2 regions of the Streptomyces sp. NPDC051183 genome follow, and region 1 is predicted to be linked to the other one. Evidence: riboswitches for the same ligand, from Rfam matches in the RefSeq annotation. Region 1 holds a riboswitch; the other holds the start of a gene.
What was found. Region 1 has a riboswitch for ZMP and ZTP ahead of glyA (serine hydroxymethyltransferase). Riboswitches for the same ligand answer to the same signal wherever they lie in the genome.

Region 1 (7,443 bases):
CGAAACGGATCACGGCCTCGGTGTCGGTCACCGCGCTCTTGATCTTCTTCTCGGTGGCCTTGGGCTCGTCGAGGAGGTTGATCAGGCCCTTGGGGGACGACGCCGACTTCGACATCTTGATCGACGGGTCCTGGAGGTCGTAGATCTTCGCGACCTCCTTGACGATGTGCGCCGCGGGGAGGGTGAAGGTGTTGCCGAAGCGCTGGTTGAAGCGCTCGGCGAGGTCGCGGGTCAGCTCGATGTGCTGGCGCTGGTCCTCGCCGACGGGCACGGCGTTCGCCTGGTAGAGCAGGATGTCGGCGACCTGGAGGATCGGGTACGTGAACAGGCCGACGGTGGCGTTGTTCGCGCCCTGCTTGGCGGACTTGTCCTTGAACTGGGTCATCCGGCTGGCCTCGCCGAAGCCGGTGATGCAGTTCATGACCCAGCCGAGCTGCGCGTGCTCGGGGACGTGGCTCTGGATGAAGAGCGTGCAGCGCTCGGGGTCCAGGCCGGCGGCGAGCAGCTGCGCGGCGGAGAGGCGGGTGTTCGCGCGGAGGTCCTTCGGATCCTGCGGCATGGTGATCGCGTGCAGGTCGACGACCATGTAGAAGGCGTCGTGCGTCTCCTGCAGGGCCACGTACTGGCGGATGGCTCCGAGGTAGTTCCCGAGGTGGAACGAACCGGAGGTGGGCTGGATGCCGGAGAGCGCGCGAGGACGATCAGAAGCCATGGCTTCATTCTCTCAGGTGCGGGGCGGGACTCTGTCCGCGCGCTGGCCGGATCCGTGCGGGTCGCGGGGCCCGGCGCGTCCGGGGCCGCACCCCGCGCCCGGCCCCGCGCCGGGGCTCCGCCCGAGTACCGGACAGTAGCGGCGCGTCCGGATCCTGCCCCGGCCGAGCGACCGCTTTCCGTTCAGGCCACGGGGGGATGCCGCTGCGCGGGGCTTCGCGGGCACTGCCCACACCCGCGCCTCAATCGCCGGCGGGGCTGAAAGATCCAGCCTCGCCGGCGTTCGAGGCGCGGGGGTCTGGGGGCAGCGCCCCCAGCAGCCGGGCCGCGGGGTCAGGACAGCGGGAGACCCGGGGCCGGGAAGGCGGCCATCAGGTCCGTGACCTCCGCGCGGATCGCGGCCAGGGCCGGCTCGTCCGACTTCGCCGCCGCGTCGACGGCGCGCGAGATCCAGTCCGCCACCACCGGCATGTGGTCCACCCCGAGCCCACGGGAAGTGAGCGACGGCGTGCCGATCCGGATGCCCGACGGGTCGAACGGCTTGCGCGGGTCGAACGGCACGGTGTTGTAGTTGACCACGATGCCCGCGCGGTCCAGCGCCTTCGCGGCGACCTTGCCGGGGACGTCCCGCGACGTCAGGTCCATCAGGATCAGGTGGTTGTCCGTTCCGCCCGACACGAGGTCGAAGCCCCGGGCCAGGAGCGCCTCGGCCAGGGCCTTGGCGTTGGCCACCACCGCGTGCGCGTACGTCACGAACGACGGCTGCGCCGCCTCGTGCAGCGCGACCGCGATGCCGGCGGTCGTCTGGTTGTGCGGGCCGCCCTGGAGGCCCGGGAACACGGCCTTGTCGATGGCCTTCGCGTGCTCCGCGCGGCACATCAGCATCGCGCCGCGCGGGCCGCGCAGGGTCTTGTGGGTGGTGGTGGACACCACGTCCACGTGCGGCACCGGCGAGGGGTGGGCGCCGCCCGCGATCAGGCCGGCGATGTGCGCCACGTCCGCGACCAGGACCGAGCCCGCCTCCTCGGCGATGGACGCGAAGGCCGCGAAGTCGATCGTCCGGGGCAGCGCGGTGCCGCCGCAGAAGATGATTTTCGGCCGCTCGGCCAGCGCGAGGTCGCGCACCGCGTCGTAGTCGATGAGCCCCGTCCCGGCGGAGACCCCGTACTGCACGCCCCGGAACCAGGAGCCCGTCGCCGAGACGCCCCAGCCGTGGGTGAGGTGGCCGCCCATCGGCAGGGCCATGCCCATCACGGTGTCGCCGGGCTTCGCGAAGGCCAGGTACACCGCCAGGTTGGCCGGCGAGCCGGAGTACGGCTGCACGTTCGCGTGGTCCACCCCGAACAGGCCCTTGGCGCGCTCGACGGCCAGTGCCTCGACGCGGTCGATGTTCTGCTGGCCCTCGTAGTACCGGCGGCCGGGGTAGCCCTCGCTGTACTTGTTCTGCAGCACCGTGCCGGAGGCCTCCAGCACCGCCGCGGACACGTAGTTCTCGCTGGGGATCAGGCGCAGGGTCTCGGCCTGCAGGGATTCCTCCGCCTGTACGAACGACGCCAGTTCGGGGTCGGTCGCGAAAAGGGCGGGATGGGCGGACGGCTGGCGCGCGGTCATGGCGGCTCCTCCGGGGTCGATGTCGGTTCGTCCCCGCGAGGCCCAGGCGAGCGGCCCTGTATGCGGTCGTGCGCGCACGACTCCCCCGGAGTTGGTTCTCCGTGCGCCAGTTGCCGTGCGTACGGCCCACCTTAGCGGGCGCGCCACAAGAAAGGTTTCTCCGTCCGCTGTACGAGCGAGGATGGAAAGTGACGCCACCCTCGTCACAGGCCTGACGGACGATCGGAGACCCCGTGTCGACAACTGCTGATGCCATCCGCTCCGCCGACGCGCACAGCGCGCACAACTACCACCCGCTGCCCGTCGTCGTCGCGACCGCGGAAGGCGCGTGGATGACCGACGTGGAGGGCCGCCGGTACCTGGACATGCTGGCCGGCTACTCGGCCCTCAACTTCGGCCATGGAAACCGCCGCCTCCTCGACGCGGCCCGCGCCCAGCTGGAGCGGGTCACCCTCACCTCCCGCGCCTTCCACCACGACCGCTTCGCCGACTTCTGCACCGAGCTCGCCGCGCTGTGCGGCAAGGAGATGGTGCTGCCCATGAACACGGGCGCCGAGGCCGTGGAGACGGCCGTCAAGACCGCCCGCAAGTGGGGCTACGAGGTCAAGGGCGTCCCGGACGGCCACGCCAAGATCGTGGTCGCGGCCGACAACTTCCACGGCCGGACGACGACGATCGTCTCGTTCTCCACCGACCACGACGCCCGCGACCACTTCGGCCCGTACACCCCGGGCTTCGAGATCGTCCCGTACGGGGACCTCACCGCGCTCGCCGCGGCCGTCACCGAGAACACCGTGGCCGTGCTGCTGGAGCCGATCCAGGGCGAGGCGGGGGTCCTCGTACCGCCCGCCGGGTACCTGCGCGGCGTACGGGAACTGACGCGCGAGCGGAACGTCCTGTTCATGGCGGACGAGATCCAGTCGGGCCTCGGCCGCACCGGGAAGACCTTCGCCTGCGAGCACGAGGACGTCGTCCCCGACGTGTACATCCTCGGCAAGGCCCTCGGCGGCGGGGTCGTGCCCGTGTCGGCGGTCGTCGCCGACCGGGACGTGCTCGGCGTGTTCCGGCCGGGCGAGCACGGCTCGACCTTCGGCGGCAACCCGCTGGCCTGCGCCGTGGCCCTGGAGGTCGTCGCGATGCTCCGGACCGGCGAGTACCAGCAGCGCGCCACCGAGCTCGGCGACCATCTGCACCGGGAGCTGAACCTGCTGGTGGGCGGGGGCGCGGTGACGGCCGTACGGGGACGCGGGCTGTGGGCGGGCATCGACATCGACCCGGCGCGCGGGACGGGCCGGGAGATCTCCGAGAAGCTGATGGAGCTCGGGGTGCTGGTGAAGGACACCCACGGGTCGACGATCCGGATCGCGCCGCCGCTGGTCATCAGCAAGGAGGACCTGGACTGGGGCCTGGACCGGCTCCGGTCGGTCCTCGCCGCCGACTAGACGGCCTCGGCCGTCAGAGGATGACGTGGGGCAGGAAGCGGGCGTACTCGTCCGTGACCGGCCCCGCCGATTCCCGGATGCCGAGCCCCGCCGACTCGTCCTCGACGACCCACGCGCCGAGCACCACCCGGTTGCCGTCGAAGTCGGGCAGCGGGGCCAGGCCCTGGAAGCAGTACGCCTCCCCCTCGGCCGGGACGAACGGCTCGCCGCTCCCGTCCGCCGGGTGCAGGGTCACGCCGGCGCCCTCGCGGCCGAGCAGCGGCTTCGCGACGTACCCCTGGCCGCCGGTGTCGGCGAGCTCGCGCGGTCCGTCGAGGTAGGCGGGCAGCAGGTTCGGGTGCTCCGGGAAGAGCTCCCACAGGATCGCCAGCAGCGCCTTGTTGGACAGCAGCATCTTCCACAGCGGCTCGATCCACGCGGTCGTGCCGGAGCCGCCGCCGTGGTCGTACGTGCCGAGGACCTGCGGGCCGAACTCGTCGGCGGCCAGCCACTCCCACGGGTAGAGCTTGAAGCAGCTGCGGATGAAGCGGAGCTTCTGGTCCACGAACCGGCCGGACAGGCTGTCCCAGCCGATCTGCTCGACGGAGATCGACTCGGTCTCCAGGCCCGCCTGCTCGGCGGTCTCCTGGAGGTAGGCGACCGTCATCAGGTCCTCGCCGAGCTCGTCGGTCTCGGAGTGCGCGAAGTGCAGCGGGCCGGTCGGGAGCAGCTCCGACTGCCGGCGCCAGGCGTCGACGAGGCGCTCGTGGAGGGAGTTCCACTGGTCGGCGCCGGGGAACCGTTCCTCCATCCAGAACCACTGCGGACTCGCCGCCTCCACCAGGGAGGTCGGGGTGTCGGCGTTGTACTCCAGGAGTTTGGCCGGGCTGCCGGAGCCGTCGTAGCGCAGGTCGAAACGGCCGTACAGGGAGGGCTGTTCCGCACGCCGCCGCCAGGACTCGCGGATGCGTCCGGCGAGCTTCGCGTCGGTGATGCCGAGGTCCGCGAAGCGGTCGTGCTCGACGATGTGCGCGGCGGCGGCCAGGCACATGGCGTGCAGTTCCTCGACGACGTTCTCCAGCGCCTCGACCTCGGGGAGCGAGAAGGAGTAGTACGCGCTCTCGTCCCAGTAGGGGCGCAGGGAGTCGTCGGGGTAGCGGGTGAGGGGGTAGATGAGCCCCTGCTCCTCGACGATGCGCTGCCAGTCCGGGCGGGGCTCGATGGTGTGGCGCTTCATCGGGGGTCAGCCGCCGCTGGAGCCGGTGCTGCTGCCGCCGATGCCGCCGCGGGTGACGGCGGACTTGTCGAAGCTGCCGCCGGTGACCTTGTTGTTGACGACGCTGCCGCCGTAGTAGTACGAGCCGCGGCCGCCGCTCTTGCACTCCTTGGTGTTCAGCTTGTCGAGCGTTGCGCGGTCGGCGCAGCGCTTGTCGGGCTCGTTGCTGCTGCCGCAGGCCACCAGGGCCGCTGCGAGCAGGCCCATGCCGCCGAGCGCTACGGTGCCGGAGCGCATCCGGCGCTGGTTCTTGTTGCTGATGTCCATCTGTGGCGGCTCCCCTAGTGGCGTGCTCCCGACAGACTAGAGCGGTGGTCCGGACCGATGGAATCCAGCCGCCGTCATGCCCTCGTCACACCGGTGACTTAGAGTCAGTTCGTGCTCATTGGGATGATTTGCGCACTCGGTGCGGCGGTCTGCTTCGGTACGGCCTCGGTCCTCCAGGCGGTGGCCGCCCGCGCGGCGGAGCCCGGAACCGGCTCGGGCGTGGACACCGCGCTGCTGCTGCGGGCCCTGCGCCAGTGGCGGTACCTCGCGGGCCTCGGGCTGGACGGGGTCGGCTTCGTGCTCCAGATCGTGGCGCTGCGGCACGTCCCGATCTACACGGTGGGGGCGGCGCTGGCGGCCAGTCTCGCGGTCACCGCGGTGGTCGCGGCGCGGCTGCTGGGCGTACGGCTGCGCGCGAACGAGTGGGGCGCGGTCGCGGTGGTCTGCGCGGGGCTGCTCATGCTGGGTCTGGCGTCCGGGGAGGAGGGCTCCGGCAAGGGCTCCCTGGCGCTGAAGCTGGGCCTGCTGGGCGTGGCGGGGCTCGTGCTGCTGGTGGGAGCGGTGTCGGGCGGGCTGCCGGACCGGGCCCGGGCCCTGGTGCTGGGCCTGGCGGCCGGCACGGGCTTCGGGGTGGTGGAGGTGGCCGTCCGCCTCATCGACGGGCCGTCGCTCGCGAACCCGGCGCTGTACGCACTGCTGCTGGGCGGCGGCGCGGCGTTCCTGCTGCTCACCTCGGCCCTGCAGCGCGGCTCGGTGACGGCGGCGACCGCCGGGCTGGTGCTCGGCGAGACGATCGGCCCGGCGGCGGTGGGCGTGGCCTGGCTCGGGGACCGCACCCGCGAGGGCCTGACCTGGCTGGCCGTGGCGGGCTTCGCGGTGGCCGTCGCCGGAGCCCTGGCCCTGGCCCGCTTCGGCGAACTCCCGGAGCAGAGCCCGCGGCAGGAGCCGGTCCGAGGGCACTGATCCGCCCCTGAAGTGCCGGGTGGCTCGCTATGCTCGCGCGGCTCGATGCAACCACCGCAGCCTGCCCGAGGACGTGACCCGGCTTGATGTCCATACCCGTTGCGCTGATCGCCGTCGTCGCGATCGCGGTGCTCGCCGCCGCGTGGCTGATGCGCCGATCCTCCCGCGGCGCCGCCACCGCCCCGGGCACCACGGCAGTGGCCGAGGCCCGGCCCGAGCTCCCCGCGGCGGGGCTCCTGGTGCCCGAGGACGTGCTCCGGGCCTCCGGCTCGACCTCCGCCGCGATCTGGGACGCGCTCGAAGCCGCAGCGGCGCCGGTGGCCGTCGAGTACTACCCGGTCGGCGAGCCGGAGATCGCGAAGTTCCGGACCGTGCCCGTGAACGCGACGGCTCAGCAGGCGCTGGCCGGGATCGTGGAGGCCGTCAACCCGAAGGGCCCGACGCTGTTCCGGGTGGTGCTGCCCAAGGGCGCGGAGCTCGTCAAGGCCGTCGGAACCTCCGGGTTCAGAGGGTTCTCCCGCACCGACGGCAAGACGGCACATGCCGTGCTGAAGCCCGTAGCCGCCGGCGGAGCGATCGCGGCGGGCTGGCCGGTGCTGGCCGTCGCCGGAACCGTCATGGCGCTGGACATGGTGGCCCAACGCGAACAGCGGGCGCACCAGCGCCGGGTCGAGGCCGGCCTGCGCCGCCAGGAGGAACGCCACTACGTCGAGCGGATCAAGGACCAGCGATCCGCCGACGACCAGTTGTCCCGCGCGATCAGCCTGATGCTCGACGGCCGCGATCCGCATCTCGAACTCGCCCTGAAGGGCGCGTACGACGAGTTCCACCGCTCCCGGCAGTTCCTGGAGAAGCACCGCGGCGTCATCGACGAGCTGGTGGACGACGACGGCAAGGTCGACTACCGCCGCCTGGAGGAGGCCCTCGGCGGCACGACGAAGGAGACCGACCACTTCGTCCGGGAGCTCCACCTGGCGCGAGCGGCGATCGCGATCCGGCGCAAGGCCATGGTTGCCGACGGGGCGGCGCTGGCGCTCGCCGATCCCGCCAATCCCTACGCCGCACTGCGGCGGTTCATGGAGTCGCAGGTCCATCAGCTGGAGGAGGCCGAGGCGATCGTGACCGAACTGACCGAACGCCTCACCCAGGTCGAGCTCAAGGGCCGTTGGCACGACTTCGGCACGTCGGTGGCGA
Region 2 (7,443 bases), on a different contig from region 1:
ACCCGCCTCGCGCTCGGAGAGCGTGCCCAGGATCGACTGGAGCTGCTCCTGGAGGAACGTGAACGACACGGCGTCGGCCGGCACGACCGCCTCGGAGTCCTCGATGAGGTCACCGAACTCGCTGTCGCCCTCCTCACCCAGGGGGGTGTGCAGGGAGATCGGCTCGCGGCCGTACTTCTGGACCTCGATGACCTTCTCGGGGGTCATGTCGAGTTCCTTGCCCAGCTCCTCCGGAGTGGGCTCCCGGCCGAGGTCCTGGAGCATCTGGCGCTGCACGCGGGCGAGCTTGTTGATGATCTCGACCATGTGGACGGGGATGCGGATGGTGCGCGACTGGTCCGCCATGGCACGCGTGATCGCCTGGCGGATCCACCAGGTCGCGTACGTGGAGAACTTGAAGCCCTTGGTGTAGTCGAACTTCTCCACGGCGCGGATCAGGCCGACGTTGCCCTCCTGGATCAGGTCCAGGAAGAGCATGCCGCGGCCGGTGTAGCGCTTGGCCAGGGAGACCACGAGGCGGAGGTTGGCCTCCAGCAGGTGGTTCTTGGCGCGGCGGCCGTCCTCGACCAGGATCTCCAGCTCGCGCTTGAAGGCGGGCTTGTGGTCCTCCTCCTCTTCGAGCTTGTACTCGGAGAACAGGCCCGCCTCGATGCGCTTGGCGAGCTCGACCTCCTGCTCGGCGTTGAGGAGCGGCACCTTGCCGATGAGCTTGAGGTAGTCCTTGACGGGGTCGGCCGTGGCGCCGGCAACCATGACCGTCTGCGCCGGGGCGTCGTCCTCGTCGTCGTCGGACAGGACGAAGCCCTGGGTGCCGCCGGGCTTGGGGGCCTCCTCCTCGGTGTCGTCGACGAGGTCCTCGGCCGCCCAGTCCTCGCCCTCGGCCACGGGGGTCTCGCCCTCGTCGCCGTCCTTGGCGGTGGTCTTCTTGGCCGCGGTCTTCTTGGTGGCGGTCTTCTTCGCGGTGGTCTTCTTGACCGTCCGCTTCTTCGGCTCGGCGACGGCCTCGGCCGTCGTCTCGTCCTCGGCGGCGGTGGCCGGCGAAGCGGATATCGCCGCAGCGGTGGCCGGGGCCGGGCTGGTGGCGGAGGTCTTGCGCGCGCCGATGGGGCGCGGCGCGGCGGCAGCCTTCTTGGTGGCGGTGCGGGCCGGGGCAGCGGCCGCCTTGCGCGGCTTCTTGGCGGCAGCCTTCGTGGCGGGGGCGGCGCTGACGTGCAGCGCGACACCCTCCTCGTCCAGGACCTGGTTCAGGCTGCGCAGGACCCGCTTCCACTGGTCCACCGGGATGCGGCCGGCCTCGAAGGCCTGGCGCACGTCGTCACCGTTGATGTGACCCTGCTCGCGGCCGCGCTCCACAAGCGCGACAAGGGCCTCGGATTCGGCGATCTCCGTGGGGAACGTACGGGACGGGCTGAGCGACACAAGGAGCCTCTCGTTGCGAACAGATAAGGGGTGGGCGGGACATCATCGCGCGAACTCGGGAAACAGACCCGAGGGGGGTCTGTATTCCGGGGCCGCGCGAGGACACCTGTCGGTTCATCGCATGCCCGAGTCGATTCGTTACGCGCTGAATTGAGTGACCTGCGCCACGCTGTGGCGAGGCAACCATTCCGGCGCGATTCCGTCGGCCCCTTCCATCAGCCCGTTTTGCGGGCCTCGATGAGGAAACGGGCGGTGTGCGCGACGAACGGGCCTTCGCGTTCGATCTGTTCGTGCAGTTCGCGCAACCGGTCCCGGTACTGCCCGACCGTGAAGCCGGGCACCATCCAGATCACCTTCCGGAGGAAGTAGATCACGGCTCCGACGTCGTGGAACTCCGTTCGCAGCCGTTCCGAGCGCAGATCGACGATGTCGAGCCCCGCCTTCGTGGCGTCCGCGACCGCGTCGTCGGGGTGCCGGCCGCGCCGGACCTCCTCCGGCTGCGGGCCCAGGAAGTACTCGACCAGCTCGAAGACGCTCGCCGGCCCGACCTGCTGGGACAGGTAGGTGCCGCCGGGCCGCAGGACCCGTGCGATCTCGTCCCACCAGATGGTCACCGGATGCCGGCTGGTGACCAGGTCGAAGGCCTCGTCGCCGAACGGCAGCGGCGGCTCGTCGGCGTCGGCGACCACCACCGCGCCGAGCGGGTGCAGCAGCCGGGTCGCCCTGGCGATGTTGGGCGGCCAGGACTCGGTGGCCGCCATCAGCGGGGGCAGCGGGCCGGATCCGGCGAGGACCTCGCCGCCGCCGGTCTGGATGTCGAGGGCGGAGCGGACCCGGGCGAGCCGCTCGCCCAGCAGCCGCTGGTAGCCCCAGGAGGGGCGCTGCTCGGTGGCGCGGCCGTCGAGCCAGGAGAAGTCCCAGCCGTCCACGGATACGGACTCGGCCTCGGCGACGAGATGGTCGAAAGTTCGGGTCATGTCTGGATCGTCCCAGCTCGGGCGCCGGTCATCCACCGGATAAGTCGACTACAGTGGGCCGCGGGCCGTGACTGGCGTTCGGGTGGATCACCACCGGGGAGCGGCCCGGCGTACGGGACGTACGTCGACTGCCGCGCGCCTGGGCGAACCGCTACCGCGAACCGCAGCGACGTTCAGGAGACCCCGTGACGACTGCCCAGACCGCCACTGCCCAGCTGATGGACGGCACCGCCCTCGCCCGCCGCATCTCGGAGCAGACCGCCGCCCACGCCGCGAAGATCACCGAGCGCACCGGCACCGCCCCCTGCCTCGCGACCGTGCTGGTCGGCGAGGACCCCGCGTCCGTGACCTACGTACGCATGAAGCAGAACCGTTGCGCCAAGGCCGGGATCACCTCCCGCCACGTGGAGCTCCCGGCCGCGACCACCACCGAGGAGCTGGTGGCCACCCTCACCGCGCTCTCCGAGGACCCCGGGATCAGCGGCATCCTCCTCCAGCACCCCGTTCCGCACCACATCGACGAGCGCGCCGCCTTCGAGGCCATCGCCCCGGGCAAGGACGTCGACGGGGTCACCATGCACTCCTTCGCCGCCATGGGCTTCGGGCTGCCGGGCTTCGTCTCCTGCACCCCCGGCGGCATCATGCGCCTGCTCGCCGCCTACGACGTGGACCTCACGGGCAAGCACGCCGTCGTGGTCGGGCGCAGCGCGATCCTCGGCAAGCCGGCCGGGATGCTGCTCCTGGAGCAGAACGCCACCGTCACCTACTGCCACTCGCGCACCGTCGACCTGCCGTCGATCGTGCGCCAGGCGGACGTGCTGGTCGCCGCCGTCGGCAAGGCCGAGTTCATCCGGGGCGAGGACATCAAGCCGGGCGCGGTCGTCCTGGACGCCGGCTACAACGAGGGCAACGTCGGCGACGTCCACTTCGAGTCGGCCGCCGCCCGCGCCTCGCTGATCACCCCGGTACCGGGCGGCGTCGGCCCGATGACCATCGCCGTACTGCTGGAGCAGACCGTCCAGGCGGCCGCCGCGCAGGCCGGGCTGGCGCTCGCGGACCTCTGAGCAGGGACGAACGCCCCGGGCCCAACGGTCCGGGGCGTTTCGTTTCCCCCCGGTGGGGGCCGAAAGACCGATCCGTACCGGACGCCCCGAGGGTGCACTGGTCATGTGAACCCATCGATGGACATGCAGACAGGCGGCCCGGCGCGGAGCACGAAGCGGCGGCACCCGCGCGGCCTCGCCACCCTCGTCCTCGCCGAGCTGTGGGAGCGGTTCAGCCTCTACGGCATGGTCGCCATCCTCGTGCACTTCCTCGCGGCCTCCCGCGGCCACGGCGGCATGGGACTGCACCAGGGCACGGCCGAGGCGGTGGAGGGCGTCTACATGGCCATGATCTCGCTGCTGGCGCTGCCCGGGGGCTGGATCGCCGACCGCTTCCTCGGCGCCCGCCGCGCCGTCCTGTGGGGCGGCGTGGTCATCATGGCCGGCCACGTCCTGATGGCCGTCCCGAACCCCGTCTTCGTATGGCCCGGCCTGGTGCTCATCGTCATCGGCACCGGCCTGCTCAAGCCGAACATCTCCGCCCTCGTCGGCCGCCTCTACGCCCCCGAGGACGACCAGCGCCGCGACGCCGGCTACTCGATCTTCTACATGGGCATCAACCTCGGCGCGGTCATCGCCCCGCTCGTCGTCGGCTTCCTCGGGGAGGAGATCAACTGGCACCTCGGCTTCGGCGCCGCCGCCGTCGGCATGGCCCTCGGACTCGTCCAGTACGTCCTCGGCGGCCGCCGTCTCGCCCGGGAGCTGCGCGAGGAGCCCGTGGTCCGGCTGACCCCCGCCGAGCGGGCCCGGGTGCGCACGTCCTCCTCGTACGGGCTGGTCTTCACGGCCGTCCTGATCGGCCTGCTCGTCGCCGCGCACGCGCTGAGCATCGACAACATCACCTTCGTGCTCACGGTCGTCGCCGTGGTCGTACCGGCCGGCGTGCTCCTGTCGATGTACCGCAGCCCCAAGGTCACCGCGACCGAGAAGACCCGGCTGCGGGCCTACGTCTGGCTCTTCCTGGCCGCCACGCTGTTCTGGCTGGTCTACGACCAGATGGGCAACGAGCTGAACATGTTCGCCGCCCAGAAGACCGACCTGAGTCTGCTCGGATGGCACATCCCGGCCAGCTGGACGCAGTCGCTGCCCTCGCTGTTCGTGATCGTCCTGGCCCCGCTGTTCGCGTCCTTCTGGGTGCGGCGCGGCCGGCACATGAGCACCCCGTTCAAGTTCGGCCTGGCCCTGCTGCTGACCGGCGCCTCCTTCGTGGTCATGTCGGGAGCCGCGGCCATCGCGTCCAAGGGCGTCAAGGTCTCGCTGATGTGGCTGGTCGGCGTGTACGTCATCCAGGTCATGGGCGAGATGTGCCTGAGCCCGGTGGGCCTGTCGGTCACCACCAAGCTCGCGCCGCGCGCCTTCACCAACCAGATGATGGGCGTCTGGTTCCTCGCGGCCGCCACCGGTGACGCGATCGGCGCGCAGCTGCCCCGGCTGGACGCGGTGATCGGGCAGAGCCTGAACTTCCTGTGGCAGGGCGCCATGGTCATCGCCGCGGGCGCGGTGATGGTGTTCTTCACCAAGCGGCTCAAGGTGCTCACGGGCGAGGCCGCCGCGGCGCCGGCCGTATGACGGCCCGACGGGGGCCGCGGTCAGACGCCGGAGGCCTGCCGGCGGGCAGCGGCCACGATGGGGGAGGCGCGGAACTCCTTCGCCAGCTCGGCCAGCGGCTGGGCGTCCAGCCGGTACGCGTCCGGTCCGTACGCGTCCGGCCGGTACGGGTCCGGGCAGCCGGGTACGGCTCCGGGCCCGGCGCCCGGCACGGCCCGCGGCAGAGCCCCCGGCCCGTCGCAGTCGCCGCCCGCCCGGTCCGCGGCGGCCCGGTGCTGGCAGGCCGCGGCGAGCATGGCCGCGTCCGCGACCACGGCGGCCTCCCGCTCGGCCAGGCCCTGGGCGAGCGCCGCCTCGTGGGCGCGGCTGCGTACGGCGGGGTCGAACCAGCACGCGAGGGCCAGGATCCCGTCGTCGATCACCGACTCCCGGTGGATCAGCCGGATCCCGACGGGCGACCACCAGGTCAGCGGTACGGTCATCACGCTGGACGCGGCGAACCCGCGCAGCGCCGCCCACAGGGGCTGCAGGCGCCGGTACTCGCTGAAGTCCCGCCAGGCCGCCGAGTCCCCGACGAGCGGCACGATGAACCCCGTACCGACCAGCAGGGCCGCCGTGGCGGCGATGGGCGGAGCTCCGTAGGTGGACAACCAGTCCCAGTCGCGTCCGCTCCAGTGCGCGCCCATCGCCGCCCACTTCACGGTGACGAAGGCCATGTCCATGGCCCCGCCGAGCATGAGCAGGGCGAGCCCGGTGCGCAGCGGGCGCATCGGGCTCTTCGAGGTCGTCCGGCCCGTCGAACGGCTGAGGCGGCGCAGCCACTTCCGGCACAGCAGCGTGAGCGCGGTGGCGCCCACGGTGTGGGCCACGAGGTAGCAGACGATCATCTCGCGGATCCAGGGCGTGTCCGCGTAGTACGTGTCCATGTCCCGCAGCCGCTCCACCGGCGCGTCGCCCTTGGCGAACAGGGCGACGATCAGCACGGTGACCGTGCCGTACGCGGCCACGGTCAGGCGGATGGTCCGCCGGACGCCGGGCGTGGGGGTGCCGCCCCAGTGCAGGATCAGCACGATGCACGCCCCCGAGAACGCGGTGAGCAGGCTGTAGACCAGGGGGGCCGAGAAGTTGACGATGCCGGTCAGATCGTTGACCAGGGTGATCGTCGGCGGCGCCGACAGGAACACGGCGAGGGAGCCGACCACCAGCAGGGTGCAGACGGCTCGCATGAGGGGCTGGTCCCAGCCCCGGCGTAACGTCGGCGCCTTGACGATCAGCGCCGCGGCGATCACCAGCCCCGGCACGTAGAGGATCAGGCCTTCCGTCATCGGGCCTGTCCGACGGGGTCGGCGTCGTCCACGGGCTCGGCCCCGTCCACCGGCTCGACCGCGGCGGGAGGCTCGACGGCGCCGGCCGGCTTCCCCGGGTGCTCCGGCTGCGCGGAGCCCGGCGCGCGGTCGAGGCCGCCCACGGCCCGCTCGGCGGTGGTCAGCGGCGCGGCCTTCAGGGCCCCCCGGTCGGAGGCCCGAAGCACCTCCCAGACCATGGCCGGGCGCAGCCAGTACGCGGGCGGCCGGTTCATGGTGATGACCTGGAGCAGGGCCGCGGCCAGGGACTCGTTCGTGAGGGCGCCGGTCATCAGCCGGTCGATGTACCCGTTCAGCAGCCCCGCCCCGGCGCGCGGCTTCATGCCGGTGGCGCCCGGGTAGAGGATGTCCTGCGAGGTGGCGAGGTCCCAGGCGATGGCCACCTGAGGGGCGATGACGCGCTGCGCCTCGCGGCCGATGCCCGGGTGGCCCAGGCCCTTGGCGCGCAGCAGGGCGCGCACGGCGAGCAGCCCCTGTGCGGCCACCGTCATGCCCTGCCCGTAGAGCGGGTTGAAGGTGGCCACCGAGTCGCCGACGGCGAAGAAGCCGTCGGGCAGGTCCGCCTTCTCGAAGTAGACCCGGCGGTTGGCGGTGCCCTGGGTGACGGCCACGTCGGTGAGGGGCTTCTTGCCTTCGAGGAGCTCGCCGACGATCGGGTCGCGCACGCCCTTGGCGAACGGGATGAACTCGTCCGGGTCCGCCGTGGGCTGGCCGCCGCGGGTGCCGGACAGGGTGGCCTGCCAGCGGCCGCCCTCGATCGGCACGATGGTCGCCGTCTGGCCCGGTACGGGCACCCGGGGGTCGGACTGCACGTTGATGATGGGGAAGCCCGAGGCGTGGGCCCCGGCCGGCGCCTCGAAGATGCGGGTCGCGTAGACGAGGCCGGAGTCGACCTCGGCCTGGCGCAGGCCGATCGGGCCGAGCGCCTCCAGCCAGGCGCGGGCCCGGGAGCCGCGGCCGCTCGCGTCGACCACGATGTCGGCCGTGACCAGCCGGTTCTCCTCCTCCGGGGTGTCGACGCGGACCCCGGTG

Region 2: it holds a riboswitch for ZMP and ZTP, as region 1 does, so the genes downstream of both, AB0M99_RS11155 (bifunctional 5,10-methylenetetrahydrofolate dehydrogenase/5,10-methenyltetrahydrofolate cyclohydrolase) here and glyA (serine hydroxymethyltransferase) in region 1, are expected to answer to the same signal.

What each region holds. Positions count from the first base shown of each region.
Region 1 is NZ_JBFBBA010000006.1:207,360-214,802, forward strand. Features, by position in the region: gene trpS (tryptophan--tRNA ligase) at 1-712, opposite strand, end outside; gene glyA (serine hydroxymethyltransferase) at 1,045-2,322, opposite strand; ZMP/ZTP riboswitch at 2,356-2,446, opposite strand; gene rocD (ornithine--oxo-acid transaminase) at 2,556-3,764, shown strand; gene AB0M99_RS07680 (glutathionylspermidine synthase family protein) at 3,778-4,980, opposite strand; gene AB0M99_RS07685 (hypothetical protein) at 4,987-5,286, opposite strand; gene AB0M99_RS07690 (hypothetical protein) at 5,410-6,249, shown strand; gene AB0M99_RS07695 (hypothetical protein) at 6,336-7,443, shown strand, end outside.
Region 2 is NZ_JBFBBA010000010.1:30,374-37,816, forward strand. Features, by position in the region: gene AB0M99_RS11145 (RNA polymerase sigma factor) at 1-1,419, opposite strand, end outside; gene AB0M99_RS11150 (class I SAM-dependent methyltransferase) at 1,635-2,396, opposite strand; ZMP/ZTP riboswitch at 2,454-2,548, shown strand; gene AB0M99_RS11155 (bifunctional 5,10-methylenetetrahydrofolate dehydrogenase/5,10-methenyltetrahydrofolate cyclohydrolase) at 2,615-3,460, shown strand; gene AB0M99_RS11160 (peptide MFS transporter) at 3,578-5,068, shown strand; gene AB0M99_RS11165 (MAB_1171c family putative transporter) at 5,089-6,372, opposite strand; gene AB0M99_RS11170 (FAD-dependent oxidoreductase) at 6,369-7,443, opposite strand, start outside.